One region of the Modestobacter lapidis genome, then DNA from elsewhere that is predicted to be linked to it. Evidence: predicted binding sites of a transcription regulator. Region 1 holds the regulator's gene; each other region holds the start of a gene.

Evidence for each region. The regulator LexA, encoded in region 1, represses DNA repair genes until DNA is damaged. The targets are predictions, from matches to a motif close to TCGAACANNTGTTCGA.
Region 2: ACYVG5_RS04935 (HNH endonuclease signature motif containing protein) is a predicted target of LexA. The motif match lies at 3,739-3,754, and genes of this name have one in related genera.
Region 3: ACYVG5_RS15120 (HNH endonuclease signature motif containing protein) is a predicted target of LexA. The motif match lies at 5,649-5,664, and genes of this name have one in related genera.

Annotation. Positions count from the first base shown of each region.
Region 1 covers NZ_BAAGVS010000026.1:51,976-61,521, forward strand. The annotation lists gene ACYVG5_RS18900 (esterase-like activity of phytase family protein) at 1-864, shown strand, start outside; gene lexA (transcriptional repressor LexA) at 878-1,687, opposite strand; gene ACYVG5_RS18910 (LysM peptidoglycan-binding domain-containing protein) at 1,962-2,534, shown strand; gene nrdR (transcriptional regulator NrdR) at 2,962-3,504, shown strand; gene ACYVG5_RS18920 (vitamin B12-dependent ribonucleotide reductase) at 3,636-6,524, shown strand; gene istB (IS21-like element helper ATPase IstB) at 7,052-7,876, opposite strand; gene istA (IS21 family transposase) at 7,873-9,411, opposite strand.
Region 2 covers NZ_BAAGVS010000002.1:475,637-485,182, forward strand. The annotation lists gene infC (translation initiation factor IF-3) at 147-740, shown strand; gene rpmI (50S ribosomal protein L35) at 847-1,041, shown strand; gene rplT (50S ribosomal protein L20) at 1,076-1,477, shown strand; gene ACYVG5_RS04930 (TrmH family RNA methyltransferase) at 1,593-2,390, shown strand; gene ACYVG5_RS04935 (HNH endonuclease signature motif containing protein) at 2,521-3,720, opposite strand; gene ACYVG5_RS04940 (dihydrofolate reductase family protein) at 3,972-4,532, opposite strand; gene pheS (phenylalanine--tRNA ligase subunit alpha) at 4,665-5,732, shown strand; gene pheT (phenylalanine--tRNA ligase subunit beta) at 5,764-8,244, shown strand; gene ACYVG5_RS04955 (SDR family NAD(P)-dependent oxidoreductase) at 8,299-9,099, shown strand; gene ACYVG5_RS04960 (SPW repeat domain-containing protein) at 9,149-9,546, shown strand, end outside.
Region 3 covers NZ_BAAGVS010000016.1:24,756-34,301, forward strand. The annotation lists gene ACYVG5_RS15100 (aldo/keto reductase) at 1-751, shown strand, start outside; gene ACYVG5_RS15105 (bifunctional diguanylate cyclase/phosphodiesterase) at 876-2,654, shown strand; gene ACYVG5_RS15110 (GmrSD restriction endonuclease domain-containing protein) at 2,825-4,423, shown strand; gene ACYVG5_RS15115 (chitosanase) at 4,527-5,537, shown strand; gene ACYVG5_RS15120 (HNH endonuclease signature motif containing protein) at 5,683-6,882, shown strand; gene ACYVG5_RS15125 (MsnO8 family LLM class oxidoreductase) at 6,991-8,061, opposite strand; gene ACYVG5_RS15130 (MGH1-like glycoside hydrolase domain-containing protein) at 8,181-9,546, shown strand, end outside.

The DNA of each region.
Region 1 (9,546 bases):
GCCGGGGGCACGCTGCTCGCGATGAACGACGGGGGCTCGCGGGCCGAGGTCTACGTTCTCGATGCCACGTGCGCGGTCGGCGAGGTGCGCTCCGCGCAGGTCGACCCGTACGACCCCGAGGACCTCGCCCTCGCCGCCGACGGCACCCTGTGGCTGGCCGATACCGGCGACAACCGGCAGGACCGGGCCACGGTGGCGATGATCGGGCTCCGCCCCGACGGCACCAGTTCGCTGACCCGGCTCACCTATCCCGACGGCCCGCACGACGCGGAAGCGTTGCTGCTGGCCCCCGACGGGACGCCGTACCTGGTCACCAAGGAGGTTCTGGGTGCCAGCGCCGTCTACCGCCCCGACGCCCCGCTCGCCGATGGCGCCACCGTGCCGATGACCAAGGTCGCCGACCTCGGCTTCACCCTCACCGGCACCCCGGGCGGGCCGGTCGGCCGGGCCGGGCAGCTGCTGGTCACCGGGGGGGCGGTGTCCGTGGACGGGCAGCGGTTGGCGCTGCGTACCTACACCGACGCCTACGTCTGGCCGCTGACGGGCTCGGACGTGGTCGGTGCACTGCACGGCGCCCCGGTGCGGGTGGCGCTGCCCGAGGCGCCGCAGGGCGAGGCGATCAGCTTCGCCGCCAACAGCCGGGACCTGGTGGTGGCCGGCGAGGGGCTCCCGTCGGTGGTGACCGTGGTGCCCTTCGACAGCACGGCCACGCCGGCGGCTGCGGCCCCGACCGACCCGTCGGCCAGCTCGGCCACTGCGGGGAGCGAGCGCGACACGGTGTCGCCGGTCGTGGCCGCCCTGCTCGCCGCCGTGGTGGCCACGATCGTGGTCTGGACCTGGGGCAGGCTGCGCCGGCACGCCTGATCCGGGTCGCGCCTCAGAGCCGGCGCAGAACCGTGACCACCCGGCCGAGCACCGTGGCATCGTCGCCGGCGATCGGCTGGTACGCCGGGTTATGCGGCAGCAGCCAGACGTGGCCGTCCCGGCGCTTGTAGGTCTTGACGGTCGCCTCGCCGTCGATCATCGCCGCCACGATCTCACCGTTCTCCGCCGTCGGCTGCTGGCGCACGACCACCCAGTCGCCGTCGCAGATCGCCGCGTCGACCATCGAGTCACCGGCCACCTTCAGCATGAACAGCGTGCCTTCGCCGACCAGCTCGCGGGGGAGCGGGAACACGTCCTCGACGGCCTGCTCGGCCAGCACGGGCCCACCGGCGGCGATCCGGCCCACCAGTGGGACATAGGTCGGGACCGGGGCGGTCGCCTCGTCCGTGCCGCTGGCCGCGCCGGACCCGGCCAGCGCGGCGGCGGTGCCCGCGGCCGTGGTGGCCGGCGCCTCGCCGGGGACCTCGCCGGGCAGGCGGACGTCGAGCGCCCGCGGCCGGTTCGGGTCGCGGCGCAGCCAGCCCTTGCGCTGCAGGACCGACAGCTGGTGGGCCACCGAGGACGCCGAGGACAGCCCCACGGCCTCGCCGATCTCCCGGACCGAGGGCGGGTAGCCGCGTCGCTCGATGGAGTCGCGGATGACCTCCAGCACCCGCCGCTGACGCTGGGTCAGCCCGTCCCCGGCCTCGCCGCGGTCGGGGAACTCGCGGACGGCCGCGCCGCCGGCCTCCGCCGGCGTGCTCGCCCGCTTGCGGCGAGGAGCGCCCGGTGCGTTCTCCGGTGTCCCGTTGTCGACCGCCATGTGTCCCCCTCGCCCGGCCGCGCGCCGGGCAGCTCGTCTGCGCACCCTCGTCCACGGGCGCCCGCCGAGCCGCCGGCTGGGCGGGGGTCGGAGAGCGCCGTCGTTGATCGACACGAGGGTAGCGCCTCGAGGCCCCCCGTTTCAAACACATGTTCGAAGCGGACGCCGTGTCGGGGTGTTCCTGTCGGCGGGGTGCGGTAGACATCGCACAGTTCGGATCGAACAGACGTTCGATGCGTGGTGCCGGATGCCGGCGATGGAGGGAGTGAGCCCGATGACCAGTGTGCAGCTCAGCGGGGGCCCGGTCGGCCGGTCCTGGACGGCCCCGTCCCGATCCCGCCACCCGGCGCTGCCGATGCGGGTCGGAGCGGCCCGCATCGGTGGTCCGCCGGCCGCTGCGCCGGTGATCGCGCGCCGTACTGCCGTACGCCCCGGGGGTCGGGCCGCAGGCGGCGCGGGGGTGGCCGTCGTCCGGCCGGTCCGCGGCGGCTGTGCCGGTGCGCGGAGGGTCGGCGCCGCTGATCCCGGATCGGCCGGCCGCGCCGAGCCGGCGTTCCCGCCGCTGCGGCTGACCCGCCGCGGCCGCCGGCTGGTCGCCGGACTCGCGATCACCACGGGCATCGTCATCGCCGTGCTCGTCACCGCCACCGTGCTCGACGGCGAGGCCGGCGGTCTTCGGCTGGCCGGCGACAGCAGCATCGTCGTGCGATCCGGGGACACCCTGTGGTCGATCGCGGTGGGCCTGGCGCCGGAGGAGGACACCCGGGCCGTCGTCCACGCGATCGCGGAGGTCAACGACCTCGAGGGCACCATCCTGGTGCCCGGCCAGGTGCTGCAGCTGCCCTGACGGCAGTTGTCCCGGGTACCGCGAACAGCGACTCCGGGGCGGCCCTGCCCGGGTCGCTGCAATACGGGTCGCTGCACTCCAGGTCGCTGCCACTCCGGAGCGCCCCTCGGACGGCGTTCGCCGGCTCGACCGCTGGCCCGCGGAGCGGCCCGTCGGGAGCTCCGCCAGGCGCCCGGAAGCTGTGACCCGAGGGGTGCGGCGGTCCCGCGGGTCGTGGTGGAACACGACACGCCCCGCAGAGCTTGCACACCTGTGGGGGCAGTCGTACGGTCTGACCACAACATCTAGTGGTTACACAGTTGTAAGTCCCGTCCACACCCGCTCCACACGTTCTCCCCCTCGCATCCACCGGATGTCCCCGGGTGAGTCCACAGGAGCGGCCCCGGCCCTGGCCGAGGTGGTCCCCGCCGCGAGAGGAGACGAGCCGTTGCGTTGCCCCTTCTGTCACAACCCCGACAGCCGGGTCGTCGACTCGCGGGAGACCGACGAGGGCGCCACCACCCGGCGTCGCCGGTCCTGCCCGGGCTGCGGGCGGCGGTTCACGACCGTCGAGGAGGCGGTCCTCGCCGTCGTCAAGCGCAGCGGCGTCAGCGAGCCGTTCGACCGGGCGAAGGTCGTCGCCGGTGTGCGGCGGGCCTGTCAGGGGCGGCCCGTCGGTGAGGATCAGCTGGCGTTGCTGGCGCAGCGGGTCGAGGATGCGGTCCGGGCCCTCGGCTCGGCGGAGGTCCCCAGCCACGACGTCGGGCTGGCCATCCTGCGGCCGCTGCGGGAACTCGACGAGGTCGCCTACCTGCGCTTCGCCAGCGTCTACCGCTCCTTCGAGTCCGTCGAGGACTTCGAGAAGGAGATCGCCGACCTGCGTGCCCGGCACCTGCCGGGCGGCACTCCGCCGCTCCCGGGCCTGCCACTGGACCCGCCCGTCCGTCGGCGTGGCGCCGGTCGCAACCCCTCCACCGCCGGCGCCGGGTAGCTCCCGCCGCCGGACCCACCGGAACTGTCAGCACCAGCGGGTAGCCACGCACCAGCGCTCCACACGCGCGGCTCTTCCCCAGCCGCCCCCCGCACCACCCGAGCGAACACGACCAGGGAGAGCTCCACGTCATGACCGAGACCACCGATCGCCTCTCGACCAGCCGCCCCCGGCGCGGCACCGGCAAGGCGCCCAACCGCGCGAAGGCGCTCAAGGTCAAGCGCGTCTACACCACGCCCGGCGTGCACCCCTACGACGAAGTGACCTGGGAGCGCCGCGACGTCGTCATGACCAACTGGCGCGACGGCTCGATCAACTTCGAGCAGCGCGGGGTGGAGTTCCCGGCCGAGTGGAGCATCAACGCCACCAACATCGTCACCACCAAGTACTTCCGCGGTGCGGTCGGCTCCGCGCAGCGCGAGACCAGCCTGCGCCAGCTCATCGACCGGGTGGTGCTCACCTACGGTGCGGCCGGGCGTGAGCACGACTACTTCGCCACCGAGGGCGACGCGGAGATCTTCGAGCACGAGCTGACCTGGATGCTGCTGCACCAGGTGTTCAGCTTCAACTCGCCCGTCTGGTTCAACGTCGGCACCGCCTCGCCGCAGCAGGTCAGCGCCTGCTTCATCCTGGCCGTCGACGACACGATGGACTCGATCCTCAACTGGTACCGCGAAGAGGGGCTGATCTTCAAGGGCGGCTCCGGCGCCGGCCTGAACCTCTCCCGCATCCGCTCCTCCAAGGAGCTGCTCTCCTCCGGTGGCACCGCCTCCGGCCCGGTCTCCTTCATGCGGGGCGCCGACGCCTCCGCCGGCACCATCAAGTCCGGTGGCGCCACCCGCCGCGCGGCGAAGATGGTCGTCCTGGACATCGACCACCCCGACATCGGGGAGTTCGTCGAGACCAAGGCGCGCGAGGAGAACAAGATCCGTGCGCTGCGCGACGCCGGTTACGACATGGACCTCGGCGGCAAGGACATCACCAGCGTCCAGTACCAGAACGCCAACAACTCCGTGCGGGTGAACGAGGAGTTCATGCGGGCGGTCGAGGAGGGCACCGAGTTCGGGCTGCGCGCCCGCTCGGACGGCTCGGTGATCGACAGCGTCGACGCCCGCGATCTGTTCCGCAAGGTCACCAAGGCCGCCTGGGAGTGCGCCGACCCGGGCATCCAGTACGACGACATCATCAACGACTGGCACACCAACCCCGAGACGGGGCGGATCAACGCCTCGAACCCGTGCTCGGAGTACATGAGCCTGGACAACAGCTCGTGCAACCTGGCGTCGTTGAACCTGATGAAGTTCCTCAAGGACGACGGCACGTTCGACGCCAAGACCTTCGTCAAGGCCGTCGAGCTGGTCATCACCGCGATGGACATCTCCATCTGCTTCGCCGACTTTCCGACCGACCCGATCGGTGAGACCACCCGCGCCTACCGGCAGCTGGGCATCGGCTACGCCAACCTCGGCGCCCTGCTGATGGCCACCGGCCACGCCTACGACTCTCGCGGTGGCCAGACCCTGGCCGCGGCCATCACCTCGCTGATGACCGGCACCGCCTACCGCCGCTCGGCCGAACTGGCCGGCATCGTCGGCGCCTACGACGGGTTCGCCCGCAATGCCGACGCCCACGCCCGGGTCATGCGCAAGCACGCCGCCGCCAACGACTCGATCCGTCCGGTCGGCGCCGACGACGCCGACGTGCTCAAGGCCGCCACCGCCCAGTGGCAGGAGTGCCTGGCCGTCGGCACGGAGAACGGCTGGCGGAACGCGCAGGCCTCGGTGCTGGCACCCACCGGCACCATCGGCTTCATGATGGACTGCGACACGACCGGCATCGAGCCGGACTTCTCGCTGGTCAAGTTCAAGAAGCTGGTCGGTGGCGGCTCCATGCAGATCGTCAACCAGACGGTTCCGCGGGCGCTGAAGAGCCTGGGCTACCAGGAGGAGCAGGTCGAGGCGATCATCGAGTACATCGCCGAGCACGGGCACGTCGTCGACGCGCCCACCCTGCGCCCGGAGCACTACGAGGTCTTCGACTGCGCGATGGGCGAACGGGCCATCTCCCCGATGGGCCACGTCCGGATGATGGCCGCCGTGCAGCCGTTCATCTCCGGCGCCATCAGCAAGACGGTCAACATGCCCGAGACGGCGACCGTCGAGGACGTGGAGAACATCTACTTCCAGGGCTGGAAGATGGGCCTGAAGGCGCTGGCCATCTACCGCGACAACTGCAAGGTCGGCCAGCCGCTGTCCGGCGGCAAGGGCAAGAACGATGGCACCAAGGCCGAGGCCACGGTGGCAGAGGCCGCACCGGCGTCGGCGCTCTCGCACCCGGTGCGCAAGCGGCTGCCCAAGAAGCGCACGAGCGTCACCACGTCCTTCAGCGTCGCCGGCGCCGAGGGCTACATGACCGCCGGGATGTACGAGGACGGCAGCCTCGGCGAGGTGTTCCTGAAGCTGGGCAAGCAGGGCTCGACCCTGGCCGGCGTGATGGATGCCTTCTCGATCGGCATCTCTCTGGCACTGCAGCACGGTGTGCCGCTGGAGACCTACATCCAGAAGTTCACCAACATGCGCTTCGAGCCGGCCGGCATGACCGACGACCCGGACATCCGGATCGCCCAGTCGGTGATGGACTACATCTTCCGGCGGCTGGCGCTCGACCACCTGCCGGTCGAGAAGCGGGCCAACCTCGGCATCTTCACCGCCGAGGAGCGGGCGGCCCAGGTCGCCGGCTCCTACGGCACCTCGGCCTCAACCCCCGCGGTCGAGGAGGACGACGTCGACCTGGAGCAGCTGCGTGGCTCCGCGCCGATCGAGACCGCCAAGGTGGCGGAGCAGGTCACCCCGGCCGGTCCCACGTCGGTCAAGGAAGCTCACTCCTCGGCCGAGCTGCTCGAGCTGGTCACCGGCACCGCCACCGACGCGCCGCTGTGCATGACCTGCGGCACGAAGATGCGACCGGCCGGCAGCTGCTACGTCTGCGAGGGCTGCGGCTCCACCAGCGGCTGCAGCTGATGGCGAGGCTCAGAATCCTGACACCGAAATCTCAGGATTTTGACACCGCGTTCTCGGCATTCTGGCACCGGTGATCTCAGCATCTTCTCGCCAGTGACCGGGTGAACTGAGGGGCGGGCGACCACAGGGTCGCCCGCCCCTCAGTCTTTGTGGGTCACCGCATCCTTCGCGACGGGTGCGGGAGGCGTCCCTAGGCTGATGCCATGGCGACACGAGAGGCCGCGCAAGGGCCGTCCGTCTGGTGCCGGTTCGGCCGTGACCGTGTCTCATTGCAGGATTTGATTACCTCGTGGCTACCAACTCGCGGCGCAAGTGGCGATGTCATGCGTCAAGGAGTTGGCAGGGTTTGCTCTCGATGTAGCTGGGGCTCGGCACATGTACGTTTCGGCCCCGGCTAGTGAGATTCTCTGTCAAGGGCCATGAGGATCTGCCCAGTGTCGGTCGTGAGACCTGCCCGTTGACGGTCACCAGATCTGCCCGGTGATGGCCATGGGATCTGCCCAGGTGTGGCCATCACCGGTCCGGTGTCAAGTCAGTGGCCTCACCCCCTGCCCGGTCAGTGCCTGGGAGAGGCGGACGCTGTCGCCGCTGGTCTGGCAGACGTGGGCGTGGTGCAGCAGCCGGTCGACCGTCGCGGTGGCGAGGGTCTTGGGCATGAGCTCGTCGAAGGCGGCCGGATGCAGGTTGCTGGAGACGGCGACCGAGCGCTTCTCGTAGGCGGCGTCGACGAGTCGGTAGAGCCCCTCGGCGGCGTCGGTGGCCACCGGTAGCAGGCCGATGTCGTCGATCACGACCAGGTCGGCGCGGAGCACTCGGGTGATTGCCTTGCTGACGGTGTCATCGGCGCGGTGCCTGCGGACCAGCAGCCCGAGGTCTTCCAGCGTGAACCAGGCGACCTTGAGCCCCTGCTCGACCGCGGAGGACCCCAGCGCCTCGAGCAGGAACGTCTTCCCCGTTCCCGAGGGGCCGCAGACCACCAGGTTCTCCCGCCGGTGCAGCCATTCCAGGGTCCGCAGCGCGGCCTGCGTCGGGGCCGGGATGCTGCTGGCCTCCGGGGCCCAGGCGTCGAAGGTCTTCCCGGTCGGGAACGCGGCGGCGGCCCGCCGGGTGGCCAACGCCGAGCGGTCCCGGCCGGCGACCTCCTCACCGAGTAGCACGCGTAGCACCTCGGCCGGGTCCCAGCGCTGGGCCTTGGCGGTGGCCAGCACGTCAGGGGCGTGGCGGCGGACGTGGGGCAGCCGCAGGCGGCGCAGCAGCGCCTCCAGATCGGCCGGCAGCACCGGCCCCGCTGGGGCCCCAACCGCCGGTCCGACCGCCACCGCGGATCCCGATCTCGTGGCGGCGGCGGTCATCGGATCATCTCCCCACGCGGGTCCGTGCTGGCCGGCCGGGTGCCGAGGGCGGCCCAGCCGGCGGTGCCCTGGGTGAGGCTGCGGTCCTCGGCGGCGGAATGCCGCGCGCCGTGGGTGCCGGCTGCCCGGTGGGCGAGGATGGAGGGCAGGTCGGCCTCGGCGAAGCGGGCGTGGACCGCGGCGTGCCCGAGCGCCCAGTCGACCTCGCCGGCGCCGACGAGTTTGGCCATCGTCACCGCGGCGGCCATCTTCACCCGCATCTTGCTCGTGCCCACCGCGGCGGCCTCGGTCAACCACAGCCGGGCTCCGTCGCCGAGGGCGAGGAACTCCGCCTCCGCCGGGGTCTTCGGCTTCGGTTGACGGTCCAGCGCGCCAGCCGGGGCGGGCGGGAAGTGTCCATCGTCGATCGCCGGGCTGCCCGGGGTAGCGCGGGCGTGGCGGGCGACCTCGACCGGCCCGGCGTCGCCGACCGCCACGATGACCACCTGCTCACCGCCGCCTTGACCGTGGACCCGGACCCAGACGGTGGCGCCGAGCAGGGTGTGCGGCACCGAGTACTGCCCGCCCTCGAAGGTGACCAGGGGCGTGTTCGCGGCCACCGCCCGGGTCACGCCGAGCGCAACGGTGTGCGGTGCGGCCGGCAGCGGGTGCAGCCGCTGCTGTTCCTCGGCGAGCATGTCGACCGGCGCCCGCCGGGTAATCCGGTGTACCCGGGCGTTCACCTGGTCGCAGAACGTCTCGCAGGCGGCCTCCAGCTCGGCGAACGACTCGTAGGCCGCGCGCAGGTTGGTGTCGGTGGGCACCAAGTCGGCCTTGGCCAGCTTCACCGTGCTCTCCGACCCGCCCTTGGAGGCGGGGTCGGCCGGCTCGCAGGTGTGGATCGTGATCCCGTAGTGCCGGGCGAAGGCGACGGTCTGCTGATTGCGCACCGGCATCCCGGCCACGTGTTCGACGGTGACGGTCTTCTCGTTGTCGGTCAGCACGTACGTCGGCGCCCCACCGAGGCGGCGCAGCGTCACGTCCAGCGCGGCGAACACGCTGGCGGTGGTCTTGTCCCGGATCGGCAGCACCACCCGGAACCGCGCCCAGGCCAGCCACGCGCAGAACAACGTGGTCTTGGCCCCGCCGATGAGCGGGCCGTCGCCGAAGTCGTACTGCAGCCACATCCCCGGCTCGGTCACCCACGGCCGGTGCACCCGCACCCGCCCGGCCTTGAACGCCGCCCGCACCTCCGCTACCGCCCGGCGGGTGGTCCGCTCGGAACCGGTGTAGCCCAAGGCCACGAGCTTCTCGTGGGCCTTGTCCGCGCGGATCTTGCCGCGCGAACGCTCCATCCACTCCTCGACCTTGGGCAGGAACTCATCGATCAACCGCGGGCGCGCCGCCGGCCGGTCGCTGATCCCGCCGGCCTCCCGCAACTCGACGTAGTGCGCGACGGTGTGATGCGAGCAGCCGGCCAACTCGCCGGCGTCGCGTAGTGACCCGGTCAGGTCGAACGCTTCCAGAATTTCCATGATCTCCCCTGCAGACTTCACGGTGTCCCTTCTCGGGTGAGCGGCGCTTCAGCACCGCCAGCGCACCCGAGAAGGGGCCTCAACCGCCGCAGGCGGCGAGGCAGACGACGTCGTGTTGGGCAGATCCCGTGACCATCAGCGGGCAGTTCTCATGTC
Region 2 (9,546 bases), on a different contig from region 1:
GCACGTGTCGCTCCCGACATGTGCGGCCTGCCGGCGAGTGGGCCCCGTGAGCAATCGCTCACGGGGCCTTTGCTCGTCCTCGACCCGGGCCGGGCCGCTGACTCCTCACCGCAGGCAGCAGAGGAGAGGCCATCACCGAGCCCCGCATCAACGACCGCATCCGAGTCCCCGAGGTCCGCCTGGTCGGACCCGAGGGTGAGCAGGTCGGCATCGTGCCGATCGGCGAAGCGCTGCGCCTGGCCCAGGATTCCGAGCTCGACCTCGTCGAGGTCGCGCCCATGGCCCGGCCGCCCGTCGTCAAGCTCATGGACTACGGGAAGTTCAAGTACGAAGCCGCCCAGAAGGCCCGCGAGGCCCGGCGGAACCAGGCGCTCACCGTCATCAAGGAGATGCGGCTGCGCCTGAAGATCGACCCGCACGACTACGAGACCAAGAAGGGCCACGTCGAGCGCTTCCTCAAGGGCGGCGACAAGGTCAAGATCACCGTGATGTTCCGCGGTCGCGAGCAGTCCCGCCCCGAGATGGGCTACCGGCTGCTGCAGCGCCTCGCGGGCGACGTGGCCGACCTGGGGACGGTGGAGTCCAACCCCAAGCAGGACGGCCGCAACATGGTCATGGTGATCGCACCGCACCGGAACCAGGCGGCGACGGACGCCGTCCGGCGCACCGCGAAGGCCGAGAAGCACGCGTCGTCCGAGCAGGCGCAGGCACCGGCCGAGGGGCAGGCGCCCCCGGCCTGAGCCGGCGCGGCACCTGCACCACCGCACCACCGAGACGGCCATCGCAACGGCCACGCCGCGGGGCGCTGCCCCGCGGCCGGCGACAGAGACGAACGAGGACGAGGACATGCCGAAGAACAAGACCCACAAGGGCACGGCCAAGCGCATCCGTGTCACGGGCACCGGGAAGCTGGTGCGTGAGCACACGAACAACCAGCACAAGTTCGAGCACAAGTCCTCGAGCCGGAAGCGCCGCGTTTCAGGCACCGAGGTGCTGTCCCCGGCGGACACCAGCCGGATGAAGAAGCTCCTCGGTCTCTGACCGCCACCCTTAACGAGCAGACAGGAGCTTCCACGTGGCACGCGTGAAGCGGGCGGTCAACGCCCAGAAGAAGCGTCGTACGACCCTCGAGGCCGCCAGCGGGTACCGCGGGCAGCGCTCGCGGCTGTACCGCAAGGCCAAGGAGCAGATCCTCCACTCCGCGACCTACAACTACCGCGACCGCAAGGTCCGCAAGGGTGACTTCCGCAAGCTGTGGATCACCCGGATCAACGCCGCGGCGCGGCAGAACGACATGACCTACAACCGGTTCATGCAGGGTCTGCGGCTGGCCGGGATCGAGCTGGACCGTCGGGTCCTGGCCGAGCTCGCCGTCAGCGAGCCGGCCGCCTTCGCCGCGCTGGTGGAGTCCGCCCGGGCCGCGCTCGCCGCGAACCCCGAGGCGACCGGCGCCCAGGCCCCCACCCAGGCCGCCTGAGCACCACCCCAGCTTGAAAGAGGACCCCGTTCCCTCTCGCCATTCGCACGCCGGTCGGCCCCGTCCAGAGGCTCGCGCCGAGCCTGCGAGGCGTGAGGGGGACGGGGTCCTTCCGTTGCTGACCGAGCGCTCGGCCCGCGTCGTGGCCGCCCGCAAGCTCACCCGGCGCGGCGGCCGGGACGATGCCGGTGCCTTCCTCGCCGAGGGCCGCCAGGCGGTCGCCGAGGCGCTCGCCGAGGCGGGCCGTGACCCGGTCGCCGTGCGCGAGGTCTTCGCCACCGAGGCCGCGGCCGCCGCGCACGGCGAGCTGCTCGCCGGCACCCGCGTGCCGGTGCGGCTGGTGACCGAGCGCGCCGCCGCGTCGCTGTCGGAGACCGTCACCCCGCAGGGTCTGGTCGCGGTCTGTGCCCTGCGCGACGTGCCGGCCCGATCACTGGCCGCCGACCCGCCGCGGCTGGCCGTGGCGCTGGCCGAGCTCAACGACCCCGGCAACGCCGGCACCGTGCTGCGCACCGCCGACGCGTGCGGCGCCGGTGCCGTGGTGTTCGGCAGCGGGTCCGCCGACCCGTTCCACGGCAAGGTGGTGCGCTCCAGCGCCGGCAGCCTGTTCCACGTCGACGTCGTGCGCAGCGCCCCGCTCGAGGAGCTGATCCCCGTGCTGCGGGCCGCCGGGGTGACCGTGCTGGCCGCCGACGGCGGGGGAGAGGTCGCGCTCGACGCCGCCGCGGAGGAGGGGCTGCTCGCCGGGCCGGTGCTGTGGCTGTTCGGCAACGAGGCGCGCGGGCTGGACCCCGCCCTGGCCGCGCTGGCCGACGCCCGGGTGCGCATCCCGATGCGCGGCCGGGCGGAGAGCCTGAACCTGGCGGTCGCCGCGTCGATCTGCCTCTACGCCACCCAGCTCGCCCAGGGCTGAGCGCTGGCCCACCTCCGCCGCCGACCACAGACCCGACCTCACTGCCTGCGCCGAGCCGACGACCCCGTCCGACCGGCTCTTCTGATGGAGCCACCATCAGCGACCGGGACCCCGCGGCGACGCGGGTCGGTTACAGCCGTGGGCCGATGATGATCTCGGTGTTGTCGGGGCGGTAGGTGCGCCATCGGCCGTCGGGTGGTCGTTCGACGCGGAAGCCGTGGTGGACTTTGGTGTGGTGGCGTTCACAGAGGAGCGCTGAGTTCGTCAGGTTGGTTTCGCCACCGTGGATCCAGTGGATGAGGTGGTGCACGTCGCACCACCAGGTCGGTGCGTTGCAGCCGGCGAACACGCAGGCCTTGTCGCGCCGCTCGACGGCCTTCCGTAGGGCGGGGGTGACCACGCGGTGGTCCCGGCCCAGGTCCAGTGGGACCCCGTCGGGGCCCATCACGATCCGGGAGATGCTGCCGTCGCAGGCCAGCCACCGGGCCCGCTCGGCGGAGATGCACGCTCCGAAGCCGGTGGATGCAGCGCCGGCACCGGTGGCCGGGTCGGCGAAGTCATCGACGTCGAGGTTGAGGACCACGTGCGGCTTCACCGTCCGCAGGAACGGCAGCTGGCCCGAGGCCAGTTGGTTGTCGCACAACTGGACGAGCGCGTCGGCGTTCTGCTGGGCGCGGGTGCGGGTGTCCCCTTGGGGCCGGGCGGCCTGCACGATCGATTCCAGCGCGGCCTGCAGCTTCTCCCCACCGACGGCATCGAGGTCGAACCGGCCGGTGATGCTGCCGTCGGCGTGCTTGGCGATGGCCAGCCGGCGGCCCTCGGTGGGGTCGGGCTCGGGGCCGTCGGGATCCAGCGCGGCGCAGTAGCGCTGCACGCAGCCCCGCAGCGTGTCGTAGGGCTGGGTCGCCGCGGCCAGCGCCAGCGCCGCGTCCACCTCGGCCACGTCCACACCCTGATCGGCCGCCGCCGCCAGCCGCTCGGACGTGGCGACCGGGGCGATCACCGCCACCGCCTCGGCGGTCACCTCACCCGCGGCGAAGGCCGCCGCCACGGCCGGGAGGTGTTCCAGCGCCCGGCCGGAGTGCACCAGCCGGGACGCCGCCTGCGCGGACAGCCGCAGGTGACCTCGCCCCCAGGACGCCATCGTCTTCAGCCCGTCGTGCTCGGGCGCCTGGGTCAGCTCGCACTCCCGCACCGTGCGGGCCAGCTCGGCATCGATCCGGTTCCTCGCCTGCTGCAACATCGACGCCCGGTCCAGCAGCTGCGGGCCGAACATCGGCTTCAGGTCATCGGCCGCCAGCGCGTCCAGGGCCGAGGTCAACTCGCCCATGACACCTCCCGCAGCGCTTCGAACTGGTGTTCGAAGTCTACCGTCGGCGAACTGTCGTCGCAAGGTGAAAGTCCTGGTCAAAAGGTGGATATGGCCACTGAGGACGCTTCGGTAGGACGCGCCGGCGGGCTGTCGGACCGACAGCCATGTCGGTCGAGGAGGAGCACGTCGAGAGAGCGGGAGCGTGCGGTCCGTCGCGGCGGCAGCTGCGCTCAGCGCCGCTGAACCGCAGTGGACAACGACAGACGCGCTCAGCGGCGGGTGCGGTACCGCAACAGGACGACGCCGCTGCCGAAGCGGCGTTCCTCGGTCAGCTCGAGATCCAGCCGCAGCCCGGCCGGCAGCCACGGGGTGCCGCCGCCCACCACCACCGGGACGACGAACACCGAGCACTCGTCCACCAGCCCGGCGCGCAGCGCTGCGGCCGCCAGGGTCGGCCCGCCCAGGCCGACGTCGCGATCGGCCCGGTCCACCAGCTGCCGCACCGCCGCGGGGTCGAAGCTCCGCTCGAGCCGGGTTCGGGCGGTGGTCACCGCCGCCAGCGTCGTGGAGTACACGACCTTGTCCGCTCCGCGCCAGATCCGCGCGTAGTCGCGCACGTACGGCGGCGCGCCGGCGAGCCAGTCGTCGGCGGCCCAGACGGCCATCGTGTCGTAGGTCCGGCGCCCGTAGAGGTACGTGCCGACGCCCTCCTCCTGCTCGTTGACGAAGCGGTGCACCTGCTCGTCCGGCTCCGCCCAGGCGAAACCACCGTCCGCGTCGGCCACGAAGCCGTCCAGCGAGGCGATCGAGTTGTAGGTCAGCGCGGCCATGGCGGTTCCCCGGTTCCCCGGCACGCGGCCGGTGTCGTCGTCGGAGGGAGGACTGTCCTCGCCGGCCCCCCTCATCGGTCGATGGGGAACCCGGGGGCGGACGGGTAGGTGCGCCGGGCAGAATGGCGTCCCGTGTCTGGCGCCAACGACCCCTACGACCCCAAGCAGGTCGCTGCGCTGTCTCCGGAGGCCCTCGACGCCGCCGTGGGCGCGGCGATCGAGGCCTTCGCCGCCGCTGCCGACCTGGAGGCGCTGGCCGCCGTCCGGCCGGCGCACCTCGGCGACCGCGCGCCGGTGCTGCTGGCCCGCCGCGAGCTCGGCGCGCTCCCGCCGGCCGCCCGCTCCGATGCCGGCAAGCGCGTGAACGCGGCGCGCACGGCCGTCACCGAGGCGCACGCCGCCCGGTTGGCCGAGCTGGAGGCCGAGCGGGACGCCCGCGTGCTGGCCGAGGAGCGGGTCGACGTCACCCTGCCCTGGGACCGCACCCCCCGGGGCGCCCGGCACCCGCTGACCACGCTCACCGACCGGATCTCCGACATCTTCGTCGCGATGGGCTACGGGATCGCCGAGGGCCCCGAGCTCGAGGCGGAGTGGCTCAACTTCGACGCCCTCAACATCGGGGCCGACCATCCGGCCCGCACGATGATGGACACCTTCTTCGTGGCCCCCGAGGATTCCGGCCTGGTGCTGCGAACCCACACCAGCCCGGTGCAGGCGCGCACCATGCTGTCCCGCACCCCGCCGATCTACGTGGTCGCGCCGGGTCGGGTGTACCGGACCGACGAGCTCGACGCGACGCACACCCCGGTCTTCCACCAGCTCGAGGGGCTGGCGGTGGACCGCGGCCTGAGCATGGCCCACCTGCGCGGCACGCTGGACCACCTGGCCCGGCAGCTGTTCGGGGCGGACGCGATCACCCGCTGGCGGCCGTCCTACTTCCCGTTCACGGAGCCGTCGGCGGAGTTCGACGTCTGGTTCCCCGAGCACCGGGACGGCCCGCGCTGGGTCGAGTGGGGTGGCTGCGGCATGGTCAACCCGCGGGTGCTGGTGGCCTGCGGCATCGACCCGGCCGAGTACACCGGCTTCGCCTTCGGGATGGGCATCGAGCGGGCCCTGCAGTTCCGCCACGGCGTCGGCGACATGCGCGACATCGTCGAGGGCGACGTCCGGTTCACGCGAGCATTCGGGGTAGAGCAGTGACCGACCGTCATTGGATTGAGGTAGCAGAGTAATGCGGGTGCCCATCGGCTGGCTGGCCGAGCACGTCGACCTGCCGGCGGAGACCGGCGTCGAGGAGCTCGACGACGCCTTCGTGCGGCTGGGCCTGGAGGTCGAGGAGGTGCACCGCCCGCCGGAGACCACCGGCCCGCTGGTGGTCGGCCGGGTGCTGGAGATCGAGGAGCTGACCGGCTTCAAGAAGCCGATCCGCTACTGCCGGGTCGAGGTCGGCGAGGCGGAACCAAGGGGCGTCGTCTGCGGCGCCCGCAACTTCGCCGTCGATGATCTCGTGGTCGTCGCCCTCCCCGGGGCCGTGCTGCCCGGGAACTTCGCGATCGCCGCCCGGACGACGTACGACCACGTCTCCGACGGGATGATCTGCTCGGTCCGCGAGCTCGGCATCGGCGAGGACCACGCCGGCATCCTGGTGCTCGGCCGCGGTGGGGACGGTCCGGCACCGGGCACCCCGGCGGCCGGCGTCGTCGGGCTGGACGACGCCGTCGTCGAGCTGGCCGTCACCCCCGACCGGGGCTACTGCCTGGCGATGCGCGGCATCGCCCGGGAGATGGGCACCGGGCTGGGCGTCGGCTGGCGCGATCCCGGTGCGGCCACCCCGCCGGCCTGGTCGGGTGCGCCCGCCTGGCCGGTGGAGATCGCCGACCCGGCTCGCTGCGACCGCTTCTCCATGGTGGCCCTGGAGGGCCTGGACCCGACCGCGCCGAGCCCGTGGTGGATGCGGCGCCGGCTGGCGCAGTCCGGTATCCGCAGCATCTCGCTGGCCGTCGACGTCACCAACTACGTGATGCTCGAGCTCGGCCAGCCGATGCACGCCTTCGACCGGGACGCCGTCACGGGCCCGATCGTGGTGCGCCGCGCGACGGTGGGGGAGCGGCTGACCACGCTGGACGGCGCGAACCGCGCGCTCGATGAGGACGACCTGCTGATCACCGACGACACCGGGCCGATCGGCCTGGCCGGCGTGATGGGCGGCGCCTCGACCGAGATCGGCAGCACCGGGGGCGGGGCCACCACCGCCGTGCTGCTGGAGGCGGCCCACTGGGAGCCCACCGGCATCGCCCGCAGCGTCCGCCGGCACAAGCTGCCCAGCGAGGCTGCCAAGCGCTTCGAGCGCGGCACCGACCCGGAGATGACCGTGGTCGCGCTGGCCCGCGCCGCCGCGCTGCTCGGCGAGTACGGCGGGGCGACCGTCGTCGGCGGGCCGGTCGACCTCGACGTCCGCGCGCCCCGCCCGGCCATCCGGCTCGACGTCGCGATGCCCGGCCGGATCGCCGGTGTCGCCTACCCGCCGGCCCAGGTGACCGAGGCGCTGGCCGCGGTCGGGGCGGTGGTCGAGGCCGACGGCGATCTGCTCTCGGTCACCCCGCCGTCGTGGCGGCCGGACCTCACCGACCCCGCCGACCTGGTCGAGGAGGTCGTCCGGCTGGCCGGCTACGACGACGTGCCCTCGGTCCTGCCCAGCGTGCCCCCGGGGCGCGGGCTCACCGAGCGGCAGCGCCGTCGCCGCAGCATCGGCCGCGCGCTGGCCGAGGCAGGCTACGTGGAGGCGCCGTCCTACCCGTTCGTCGGGACGGCGGCGCTGGACGCGCTCGGCCTGGCCGAGGACGACGCCCGGCGGCAGGTCGTGGTGGTCCGGAACCCGCTGTCGGAGGAGGAGCCGGCGCTGCGGACGACGCTGCTGCCCGGCCTGCTCGCCTCGCTGGCCCGCAACCTCGCCCGCGGGCAGCGTGATCTGGCCGTGTTCGAGCACGGCTCGGTCTTCCCCGGCGACGAGCGCACCCCCGCGCCGCTGCCCGGCGTCGACCGGCGCCCGGACGACGCGACCCTGGCCGCGCTGCTGGGCGCGGTTCCGGCCCAGCCGTGGCACGTCGCGGTGGCGCTGGCCGGCAACCGCGAGCCGCGCGGCTGGTGGGGGCCGGGGCGCCCGGCCGACTGGGCCGACGCGGTGCAGGCCGCCCGCACGGTCGCCGCGACGGCCGGCGTCGAGCTGACCGTCCGCGCCGGCGAGCTGCCGCCCTGGCACCCCGGGCGCTGCGCCGAACTGCTCGTCGGCGACCGGGTGGTCGGCCACGCCGGTGAGCTGCACCCGCGGGTGTGCGCTGCGCTCGAGCTGCCCGCCCGCACCTGCGCGATGGAGCTCGACGTCGACGCGCTGCCGGCCGCCCCCGTGCCGGTCGGGCCGCACATCTCCACGTTCCCGCCGGTGCACATGGACGCTGCCCTGGTGGTGCCCGTCGAGCAGCCCGAGGCCGCCGTGCGGGCCGCGCTGGCCGAGGGGGCGGGGGAGCTGCTGGAGGACCTGCGGCTCTTCGACGTCTACACCGGCACCCCGGTGCCCGAGGGCCGGCGGTCGCTGGCCTACGCATTCACCTTCCGCGCCGCGAACCGGACGCTGAACCGGGAGGAGGCCGGGGAGGCCTTCTCCCGGGCGGTCGAGTCGGCGGCCCGAGCGACAGGAGCCCACCTCCGTGCGTAAGGACCCCGTCCCCCTCACCACTCGCAAGCTCGCGGCGAGCCTCTGGACGGGGCCATGCTGACCGGCACGGTGGCCCTGGTCACCGGCGCCTCCACCGGCATCGGCCGGCATCTGGCCGAGGGGCTGGCCGCCCGCGGCGCCGCGGTGGCCGGGCTGGCCCGCGGCGCCGACCGGCTGACCACGGCGATGCGCGAGGTGGCCGCGGCCACCGGCGCCCGGACGCTGGCGGTGGCCGCCGACGTCACCGACCGGGCGGCCGTCGAGGCCGCCGTCCAGCGGGTCACCGACGAGCTCGGTCCGGTCGACCTGCTGGTCAACAACGCCGGGCTGATCGACGCCGCCGAGGTGCCGCTCTGGGAGGCCGATCCCGACCAGTGGTGGCAGGTGGTGGAGAGCCAGGTGCGCGGGCCGTTCCTGCTCGCGCGCGCCGTCGTCCCGACGATGGTGGCCCGCGGCGGTGGCCGGGTGATCGGCCTGGGCAGCGGCCTGGGCACCCGCGGCAGCGCCGAGTACAGCGCCTACTCCGCTGGCAAGAGCGCGCAGATGCGCATCACCGAGGGCATCGCCCTGGCCGGCGCCGCGCACGGGGTGCGGGCCTTCGACCTGGCGCCCGGGGTGGTGGACACGACGATGACCCGGGCCATGCCCATGCACGCCGGGCGCACCGAGTGGACCCGGCCCGAGGACGTCGTGGCGCTGGTCGTCGCGATCGCCGCGGGTCAGCTGGACGCCTGGTCGGGACGGTTCTTCCGGGCCGGCGCCGACGACCTGGACCTGCTCCGGGCGACGGCCCCCACCGGCGACGGCCGGCAGTTGCGGCTGCGACCGTTCGGGGACGCCGATCCGATCGGCTGACCCGGTGCGGGCGCCCGGCCGACGTCGCCCGCCCCATTAGGCTCCCGGCATGCTGCGCGAGGGTCCCATCCCGCAGGCCGTGCAGGGCTTGCTCGAGTACCTGGTCGGGTTCCTGTTCGTCGCCGCGCCGTTCCTCCTCGGGTTCACCGACAGCGGGATGGCCACCGCGGCGTCGATCGTGGTCGGCGTGGTCTTCCTGGTGCTGGCCTCGACCGGTGCGGGGCCGACGGGGCTGGTGCACCAGCTCGGCCCGCCGGCGCACGCGCTGCTGGACGCGGTACTGGCGGTGCTGCTGATCGCCGCACCGTTCGTGCTGGGCTTCTCCGCCGAGGCGACGCCGCGCAACCTGTTCCTCGTCGCCGGCGTCGGCTGGCTGCTGGTCACGATCGGCAGCCGGTACGACCGGCAGCCGGCTGCGGTGGACCGGCCGGCCGACGAACCCGCCGG
Region 3 (9,546 bases), on a different contig from region 1:
GCGTGGCAACAGTCGCCGCTGGCTCGTGCAGGAGGTGGAGCACAGCCTGCGCCGGCTGCAGACCGACCACATCGACCTCTACCAGATCCACCGCCCGTCCCCGGACACCGACGTCGAGGAGACCCTCGACGCGCTCACCGACCTGCAGCGCGCAGGCAAGATCCGCTACTTCGGCTCCTCGACCTTCCCGCCGTCCCAGATCGTGCAGGCCCAGTGGGCGGCGGAGAAGCGGCACAGCGGCCGCTTCGTCACCGAGCAGCCGCCCTACTCGATGCTGGTCCGTGCCATCGAGGCCGAAGTGCTGCCGGTCTGCCAGCAGTACGGCATGGGCACCCTCGTCTGGAGCCCGCTGGCCGGCGGCTGGCTGTCCGGCAAGTGGCGCAAGGGCCAGGACGCCCCCGAGAGCAGCCGGGCCGGGCGGATGGGTACCCGCTACGACCTGTCCGACCCGGTCAACCAGCGCAAGCTCGACGCCGCCGACGCGCTCGCCGAGCTGGCCGAGAGAAACGGCCTGAGCCTGGTGGAGCTGGCGATCGCGTTCACCCTCCGCCACCCCGGCGTCACCTCGGCGATCATCGGCCCGCGCACTCTGGACCAGCTGACCAGCCAGCTGCCCGCCGCCGACGTCGTCCTCTCAGACGAGGTGCTCGACGCCATCGACGCGATCGTTCCCCCGGGCACCAACGTCCGCGCGGACGACGCCGGCTACCAGCCGCCGTCGCTCACCGACGCGTCGCTGCGCCGCCGCTGATCAGTTCCCGCCGGCGGGGCTGCCGGCCGGCAGGCACGGCTGCCGTCACTCCGGGGGGTGAGCCGGGCGCCGGAGGGCAGCCGGTCTGGTCAAGCACCGTCCGCCAACGCCCGACGCTGTGCAGATGAGCTGGTCCACGGCACCGGCGGTGGCGACACCCCGGATGATGACGCGCATCCTCGCGACGTTCTACGTGTTCGCCGCGACCGCCGGGCTGCTCGCTGCCCTCAACCCGGGATTCGCCGGGCGCGTCCGCTGGGCCATGGTCGCGCTCTCGCTGGGCGCGCTCGCGTGTGCCGGCGTGGCCGTCCGGTGGGGACCGCGCTGGTCCCGACACGCCTTCCACGTTCCCGTCGCCTCGGCCGCCGGCCTCATCGTCACCGCTGTCCTGGTCAGTCCAGACCCGGCCACCGCGGTCGTGGCCGCGACCCTGATGTCCTTCATCGCCGTGGACGCCTGCTTCTTCTTCAGCCTCCCGCTGGCCGCCCTTCACCTGGTGCTGGCGGTGGGTGGGATGACGGGGGCACTGCTGCTGCAGGGTGACGTTCCCGCCTTCGTCGCCCTCGCCCTCGTGCCGATCGTCATCGCGTTGGGCACGGTCACCCGCGGGCTGGTGATCCGGGCCTCCGGTGCCAGCCGCGACCCGCTCACCGGGTTGGCCAACCGGCGCGGATTCGACGACGCGCTGCAGGAGCTGCTGACCGCTGCGGCGCGCTCGGGGGAGCCGCTATCCGCCGTCCTGCTCGACCTCGACCACTTCAAGCGGGTCAACGATGCCTCCGGTCACGAGGCCGGTGACCTGGTGCTGTGCCGGGTCGCCGACGTCTGGCAATCCGAGCTGCCGGCCGGCGCGGTGTTCGCCCGACAGGGCGGCGACGAGTTCGCGCTGCTGCTGCCGGGCCTCTCCGGTACTGACGGCCTGACGCTGGTGCGCCGGATCGCTGCCCTGCACCCCGAGGTCAGCCTGTCCTGCGGGGTGACCGAGCACCAGCGCGGAGAGACCGCCGCTCAGCTCATGCGCCGCGCTGACCGTGCGCTGTACAACGCCAAGGCCGCCGGACGGGGACGCTGCGAGCTCGACGGTGACATGGGCTCGCAGCTGGCCCGCGATCTCGCGGACGCGCTGTCCGCCGGTGACGTCCAGGTGCACTTCCAGCCGCTGGTCGACCTGGCGGACGGCGTCGTGGTCGGCGTCGAGGCGCTGGCCCGGTGGAACCACCCGGAGCTCGGGCCCGTGCCGCCGCCGGAGTTCGTCGCCGTGGCCGAGCAGAACGGGCTGATCGCCGCGCTGGACGAGCACGTGGTCCGCGTGGCGTGCACGCAGCTGGCCGGCGCGCGGACCGCCCGTGGCGATCAGGTGACCCTCGGGGTCAACGTCTCCGGTCGGGAGCTGTGCGAGCCGGGCTACCCGCGACGGCTGCAGGCGCTGCTCGCCGAGACGGGCTTCCCGGCCGAGCACCTGGTCCTGGAGGTGACCGAGACCGTGATCGAAGCGGACTCGTCGACCGCGGTGGCGGCCCTGCACGCGCTGCGCACGGTCGGACTCAAGGTGGCGATCGACGACTTCGGCACCGGCTACTCCTCGCTCAGCCGGCTGGACACGCTGCCCGCCGACATCATCAAGTTGGACCGGTCCTTCGTGGCGACCGTCGACTCCTCGCCGCGGCGCCAGCAGATGGTGGCAAGCCTGGCGTCGATGTGTTCCGCCCTCGGCCTGGATGTCATCGCCGAGGGCGTGGAGACCCAGGAGCAGAGCGAGGTGCTGCGCACCATCGGCTGCACCCACGCGCAGGGCTGGTTCCACGGTCGCCCGATGCCGTTCGGGCAACTGCTCGACGCCGTCGGGTTGCACCACGGCGAGTTCCGGCCCGGAGACCTGACCAGCGCCGTCCGCTCCGCCTGATTCGGCCCGGAGCCACCGCCGCACGGGAGCGAGCACGGTGCAGCGGTGACGCCGGAGGTGCGTGTGAGCGGTGGGACGACGGCGCCGGCCGGTCGGCCTGTCGCAGCCCGCCGGCAGCAGCCGCGAACCGAGGATGGCGTGGTTCGTCGCTCGTCCCCGGGGGTCCGCTCATGTCGTCGTCTCATCCGCCTGCCGTCGAGGCGCTCCTGACCCAGTGGGAGTCCCGCCACCCCGGAACACCGGTCCGCGGGGTCGTCGACCGGGCCGAGCAGCTCGGCTTCGCCGCCACCCCGCCCGGGGGTGCCGGCACCGCCGACTACCTGCGGTTGGTCGCGACCGAACCGACCGAGCGGCCGGTCACCCTCTACGTGAACGCGCTGCGGCTCACCGCCGCGGGATCGGCGGCCCGCAAGGTCGCCGCGACCCTGCCCGGCGCCGTCGTCCGCGCCAAGGACGTCCAGCTCCCGTTCGACTCGGCCGACCCCCTCGCCGCTCTCGAGACGTTCCGGCGCGTCGCCACCGGGGGGACCATCGCCCCGGCCCGGGAGGACACGGCACGGTTCCAGCTCCCACCGGCAGCGCCCGTGCGCCAGCAGGCCGCCGCCCCGACGCCGGAGCCGAGCAAGCGGCGCCCCGTTGTCCTGGCGCTCGTCGCCGCGGTCGTCCTGGTCCTCGTCGTCGCCGTCCTGACCGTCGGCGGTGTCCTGGCGCCGGCAGCGGAGCCGGCCGCGGCCATGTCAGCGCCCACGGCGACACCCACCGCCGACCTCGAGGCCGCCACCGCGGCCGCAGAGGCGGCGCTGCGCAAGGTCGAGACCGAGGAGGCCGCCACCGCGCCCACCGCGGCCGACCCCGCGACCGGACTGCTCAGCGACGCCGCCACCGACACGGCCGTCGAGAACGCCGAGAGCACCACCGCGCTGGCCGCGCTCGCCGCCGTCCCGGTGCAGGGCCGGGCGCCGCGCACCGGCTACGACCGCGGCCTGTTCGGCGCCGCGTGGAGCGACACCGACCGCAACGGCTGCGACACCCGCAACGACGTCCTCGCCCGCGACCTCACCGCGGAGACCTTCAGGCCCGGCACCCGCAACTGCGTCGTGCTCACCGGCGCCCTCGCCGACCCGTACTCCGGAACGGGCATCGCCTTCCAGCGCGGGCAGGACACCAGCGACGACGTCCAGATCGACCACGTCGTCGCGCTGTCCAACAGCTGGCAGACCGGCGCCCAGGGCTGGGACCCGGCCAAGCGCCTCGCCTTCGCCAACGACCAGCTGAACCTGCTCGCTGTCGACGGGCCGCTGAACATGCAGAAGGGTGACGGCGACGCCGCCACCTGGCTGCCGCCGAACAAGGGCTACCGCTGCGCCTACGTCGCCCGCCAGGTCGCGGTGAAGGTCGCCTACGGACTGTGGATGACCCAGGCCGAGCGCAACGCCATCGCCACCGTGCTCAGCGCCTGCCCCGCCGAGCCGCTGCCCGGCGGCGTCGTCACCACCGTCCCCGCACGGACGACGCCTGCCCCGGTCCCGGCCCCGCAGGCGACGGTCGCGCAGCGGCCCAGGGCCGACGTCGTCGTCCCGGCGCCGGTCCCGGTGCCCGTTCCGGCTCCCGCGCCGGCACCGCTCCCGGCCCCCGCACCGAGCGTCAGCGGTGCCTTCGCGAACTGCGCCGCGGCCAAGGCCGCCGGTGCCGCGCCGCTGTACCGGGGAGGCCCCGGCTACGCGCCGAAGCTCGACCGGGACGACGACGGCGTCGCCTGCGAGAGCTGAACCGGAACGACGACGGCCGATGGTCAGGTGGCGCGGGCCTACCATCAGCCGCACGGGGGCCGGCGCAGCTCTCCTGAGCGGCGGATCGACGGGGAGGGGACCGGTGGCACGGGCCGACGTCCTCGACGACCCTCGCGCGGACCAGGCGGAGGCCGGAGCCGCCAGCCGGACGTCCCATCGCCTGTGGCAGCAGCGACGGCACCTCGGGCTGGCCGTCGGTGTCTCCGCCGTCGTCATCGCGCTGGCCGCCCTCGGCACGGCGACGACCGGGTCGACCGACCCCGCGCCGTCGACCGCCCCGCCGGGGCAGGGTTCGCCCGTGAATCCGCCACCCGCCGAGCCGGAGACGCCGGCCACGCTCTTCGACGCCGACAAGCGCGACCTGGCCATGCAGCTCGTCTCCAGCGCCGAGAACTCCTCACTCGACTGGCGGGCGCAGTACGGCTACATCGAGTGGAACGTGGAAGGCGTCGCCGCCGAGAACCGCGGCTACACCGCCGGCCTGATCGGGTTCTGCAGCGCGTGCGGCGACATGACCGCCCTGCTCGAGCACTACTCGACCCTGGCGCCGGGCAACGTGCTCGAGCAGTACCTCCCCGCCGTGCGGCGGGAGCAGGAGCGCGGCATCGGCCGCGCCACCCAGAACGGCCTCGGCCGTGCGTTCGAGGCCGCCTGGTGGGCCGCCGCCACCGACCCGCTGTTCCGCCAGGCGCAGGACCACCGGATCGACGTCGGCTACTTCCGCCCGGCCGTCGAGCAGGCGATCGCCGACGGGCTCCCCGTGCTCGGCCAGTTCGCCTACTTCGACGCGATGGTCATGCACGGTCCCGGCGACTCCCCGTACAGCTTCGGCGGCATCCGGGCCACGGCGCTGCGTGCAGCCCCCGCCCCGGCCGCCGGCGGCGACACGGAGGCCTACCTCGACGCCTTCCTCGACGCCCGCGTGGCGGCGATGCGCACCGAGGTCGCTCATCGCGACACCAGCAGGGTGGACACGGCCCAGCGGCGCTTCCTCGAGCAGGGCAACCTCGCGCTGGACACGCCGCTGGCCTGGTCGGTCTACGGCGACCGCTACACGGTGCGCTCGCTCGGCGTCCGGCCGGTGGTGCGCTGAGCGGCTCGGGCTCCACCGTTTGCTGGTCGTGCGGTGACCGACTGATCGCTGACCGTGCGGGACGCTGACCTGCGCTTTCAGCTTGTGCATGGCCCTGCCTGGCGGTAGACTTCGAACATCAGTTCGAAGTGCTGCGGGAGGTGTCATGGGCGAGTTGACCTCGGCCCTGGACGCGCTGGCGGCCGATGACCTGAAGCCGATGTTCGGGCCGCAGCTGCTGGACCGGGCGTCGATGTTGCAGCAGGCGAGGAACCGGATCGATGCCGAGCTGGCCCGCACGGTGCGGGAGTGCGAGCTGACCCAGGCGCCCGAGCACGACGGGCTGAAGACGATGGCGTCCTGGGGGCGAGGTCACCTGCGGCTGTCCGCGCAGGCGGCGTCCCGGCTGGTGCACTCCGGCCGGGCGTTGGAGCACCTGCCCGCGGTCGCCGTGGCCTTCGCCGCGGGGGAGGTGACCGCCGAGGCGGTGGCGGTGATCGCCCCGATCACGACCGGGGAGCGGCTGGCCGCGGCGGCCGATCAGGGTGTGGACGTGGCCGAGGTGGATGCGGCGCTGGCGCTGGCCGCGGCGACCCAGCCCTACGACACGCTGCGGGGCTGCGTGCAGCGCTACTGCGCCGCCCTGGACCCCGACGGCCCCGAGCCCGACCCCACCGAGGGGCGGCGGCTGTCCATCGCGAAGCACGCCGATGGCAGCATCACCGGCCGGTTCGACCTCGATGCCGTCGGTGGGGAGAAACTGCAGGCCGCGCTGGAATCGATCGTGCAGGCCGCCCGGCCCCAAGGGGACACCCGCACCCGCGCCCAGCAGAACGCCGACGCCCTGGTCCAACTGTGCGACAACCAGCTGGCCTCGGGCCAGCTGCCGTTCCTGCGGACGGTGAAGCCGCACGTGGTCCTCAACCTCGACGTCGATGACTTCGCCGACCCGGCCACCGGTGCCGGCGCTGCATCCACCGGCTTCGGAGCGTGCATCTCCGCCGAGCGGGCCCGGTGGCTGGCCTGCGACGGCAGCATCTCCCGGATCGTGATGGGTCCCGACGGCGTCCCGCTGGACCTGGGCCGGGACCACCGCGTGGTCACCCCCGCCCTACGGAAAGCCGTCGAGCGGCGCGACAAGGCCTGCGTGTTCGCCGGCTGCAACGCACCGACCTGGTGGTGCGATGTGCACCACCTCATCCACTGGATCCACGGTGGCGAGACCAACCTGACGAACTCAGCGCTCCTCTGTGAACGCCACCATACGAAGGTCCACCACGGCTTCCGCGTCGAACGACCACCCGACGGCCGATGGCGCACCTACCGCCCCGACAACACCGAGATAATCATCGGACCCCGCTGGTAGCTGCCTGTCCACCGGCACGACCGACCCGCGGCGCTGCGGGGGAACTCGCACCGGCGGCCGCGCCGCGCGCCCGGCCAGCCGGCTGCGGCGGGCGGTTCACCGTCGGCGTCAGCCGGAACGCGGCCGCAGTCCGAACGCCTCCGCGAGCAGCTCGTGCGAGCGCCGCCGGTCGGCGGGGTCCGCGATCAGGTTCTGCACCATGAGCTCGTCGGCGCCGCTCTCCGCCACCATCTGCTCCAGCGCGGTCCGCACGTCGTCCGGGCCGCCGGCGAGGAAGCGTGGCCACCGGCCGTCGACGATCGTCGTCGGCTCGTCGGCCTGCGCGGTGGTCAGCTCCCGGGCTCCGTCGTCCGCCGAGGGGATGGTGGCGCCATCGCCCATGCGGCCCAGCCGGGCGTAGAACCCCTTGGCCGAGTTCGCCAGGTGCCGGCCGTCGGCAGGTGTGTCGCCGACGGTCACGTTCACGGCCAGGATCGCGCGCGGCTCGTCCAGCCCGAACCCCTGGGGCTGGAAGGTGGCCCGGTAGTTGCGCAGCGCCCGCGCCGCGCCGGCCGGGTTGATGAACCCGGCGAACGTGTAGCCGATGCCGAGCCCGGCAGCCAGGTTCGAGCCGCTCGGGCTGGAGCCGAGCAGCCAGGTCTGCGGAACGGCGCGGACCGTCGTCATCAACGGGTTCCCGGCAAAGGCGTGCCCCTCGGGGAACGCCTCGTACAGCCAGGCCAGGGTTTCCAGCACCACCTGCTGGTGGTCGGGCTGGGCCTGCTGGCGGCGGTCGGGCTGCAGCGCCAGGTCGATCACCGGTCCGGAGGTGGCCCGCCCCATGCCCAGGTCGATCCGGCCGGGTGCCATCGCCTCGAGCTGCTTGAACATCTCGGCGACCTTGAACGGGCTGTAGTGGTTCATCAGCACCGCGCCGGAGCCGAGGCGGATGCCCCGGGTCCCGGTGGCGGCCGCCGCGATCAGCAGCTCCGGGTGGTGCGAGGCACCCGACCGGCTCAGATGGTGCTCGGCGAACCAGATGCGGGAGAACCCCAGGTCATCGGCATGGCGGGCGACGGCGAGCGAGTCGGCCAGCGCCTCGACCTCGGTGGTCCCGGGCGCGACGGTGCCGAGATCGACGATGGACAGCTTCAGCAGAACTCCCGGGGTCGGAGGGGGGACGGTCGCCGCTGGGGGCACCGGACGACCCCGACCGTACGGAGGCGCCGGGCGGTGATGCTCATCGCTCCTGGCCCCGCGGACCCTCTCCTGTCACGCGCGACACGGCGGGCCCCGGAACGCGTGGCATCGTGGCCGGGGTGTCAGCCCCGCACGACGACCCTCGCTCCGTACCGCTCGCACCACCCGGCCCGCAGGACGCCACCGCGCCACGCAGCGCCGAGCACGCCCGGCTCGCCGAGTCCAGCGACATGTCGGCGCCCTGGCGGCTGTGGGGCCCGTACCTGGCCGGCCGGCAGTGGGGAACCGTCCGCGAGGACTACTCCGCCGACGGCGACGCCTGGGCCGGGTTCCCCTTCGACCACGCCGTCTCCCGCGCCTACCGCTGGGGGGAGGACGGGCTCGGCGGCATCTGCGACCGCTACGGCTTCCTCAACTTCTCCGTGGCGATGTGGAACGGCAAGGACCCGGTACTGAAGGAGCGGCTGTTCGGCCTGACCAACGACGAGGGCAACCACGGCGAGGACGCCAAGGAGCACTGGTGGGCCATTGACGGCACGCCGACCCACTCCTGGATGCAGTGGCTCTACCGCTACCCGCAGGCCGAGTACCCCTACGCACAGCTGCGCGCGGAGAACGCCCAGCGCACCCGGGACGAGCGCGAGTACGAGCTGTCCGACACCGGCGTGCTCGACGAGAACCGGTTCTTCGACGTCCAGATGACGTACGCGAAGGCATCGTCGGACGACGTCTGCATCACCGTCACAGCGACCAACCACGGCCCCGACCCCGCGCCGCTGCACCTGCTGCCGCAGGTCTGGTTCCGCAACACCTGGGCGTGGGGCGGCGACAAGCGCCAGGGCCTGCTGACCCAGCTGCTCGCGCCCACGCTCACCGTGAACGGGCTGGAGGCGGTCGAGGCCGAGCACGGGTTCCTCGGCCGCTACGTGCTCGCGGCCGAGGGAGCGCCCACCGTGCTGTGCTGCGACAACGAGACCAACGCCGTCGCGCTCTTCGGCGCCGAGCGGAACGCCAGCCGCTACCCGAAGGACGGCGTCGACCGCGCCGTCGTCCACGGCGACCGGACGGGGCTCAACCCGGCGGACTCCGGCACCAAGGCCGCGTTCTGGTACCGCTGGGACGCCGTCGCCCCGGGCGAGACGGTCACGGTCAAGCTGCGGCTGCGCCCGTCGGCCCCCGACGAGGCGATGTTCGGCGCGGAGTTCGATGCCGTGCTGGCCGGCCGCAAGGAGGAAGCCGACGACTTCTACGCCTCGGTGATCCACCCCGGCCTGTCGGCCGACGACCGGCATGTGGCCCGGCGCGCGTACGCCGGGCTGCTGTGGACCAAGCAGCTGTACCGCTTCGACGTCGCCCAGTGGCTGGACGGCGACCCCGACGTCCCGTCGCCGACGACGCGTGCCGCCCCGGGGAAACGGAACACGCACTGGCGGCACGTGGCGCTGGCCGACGTGATCTCCATGCCCGACGAGTGGGAGTACCCGT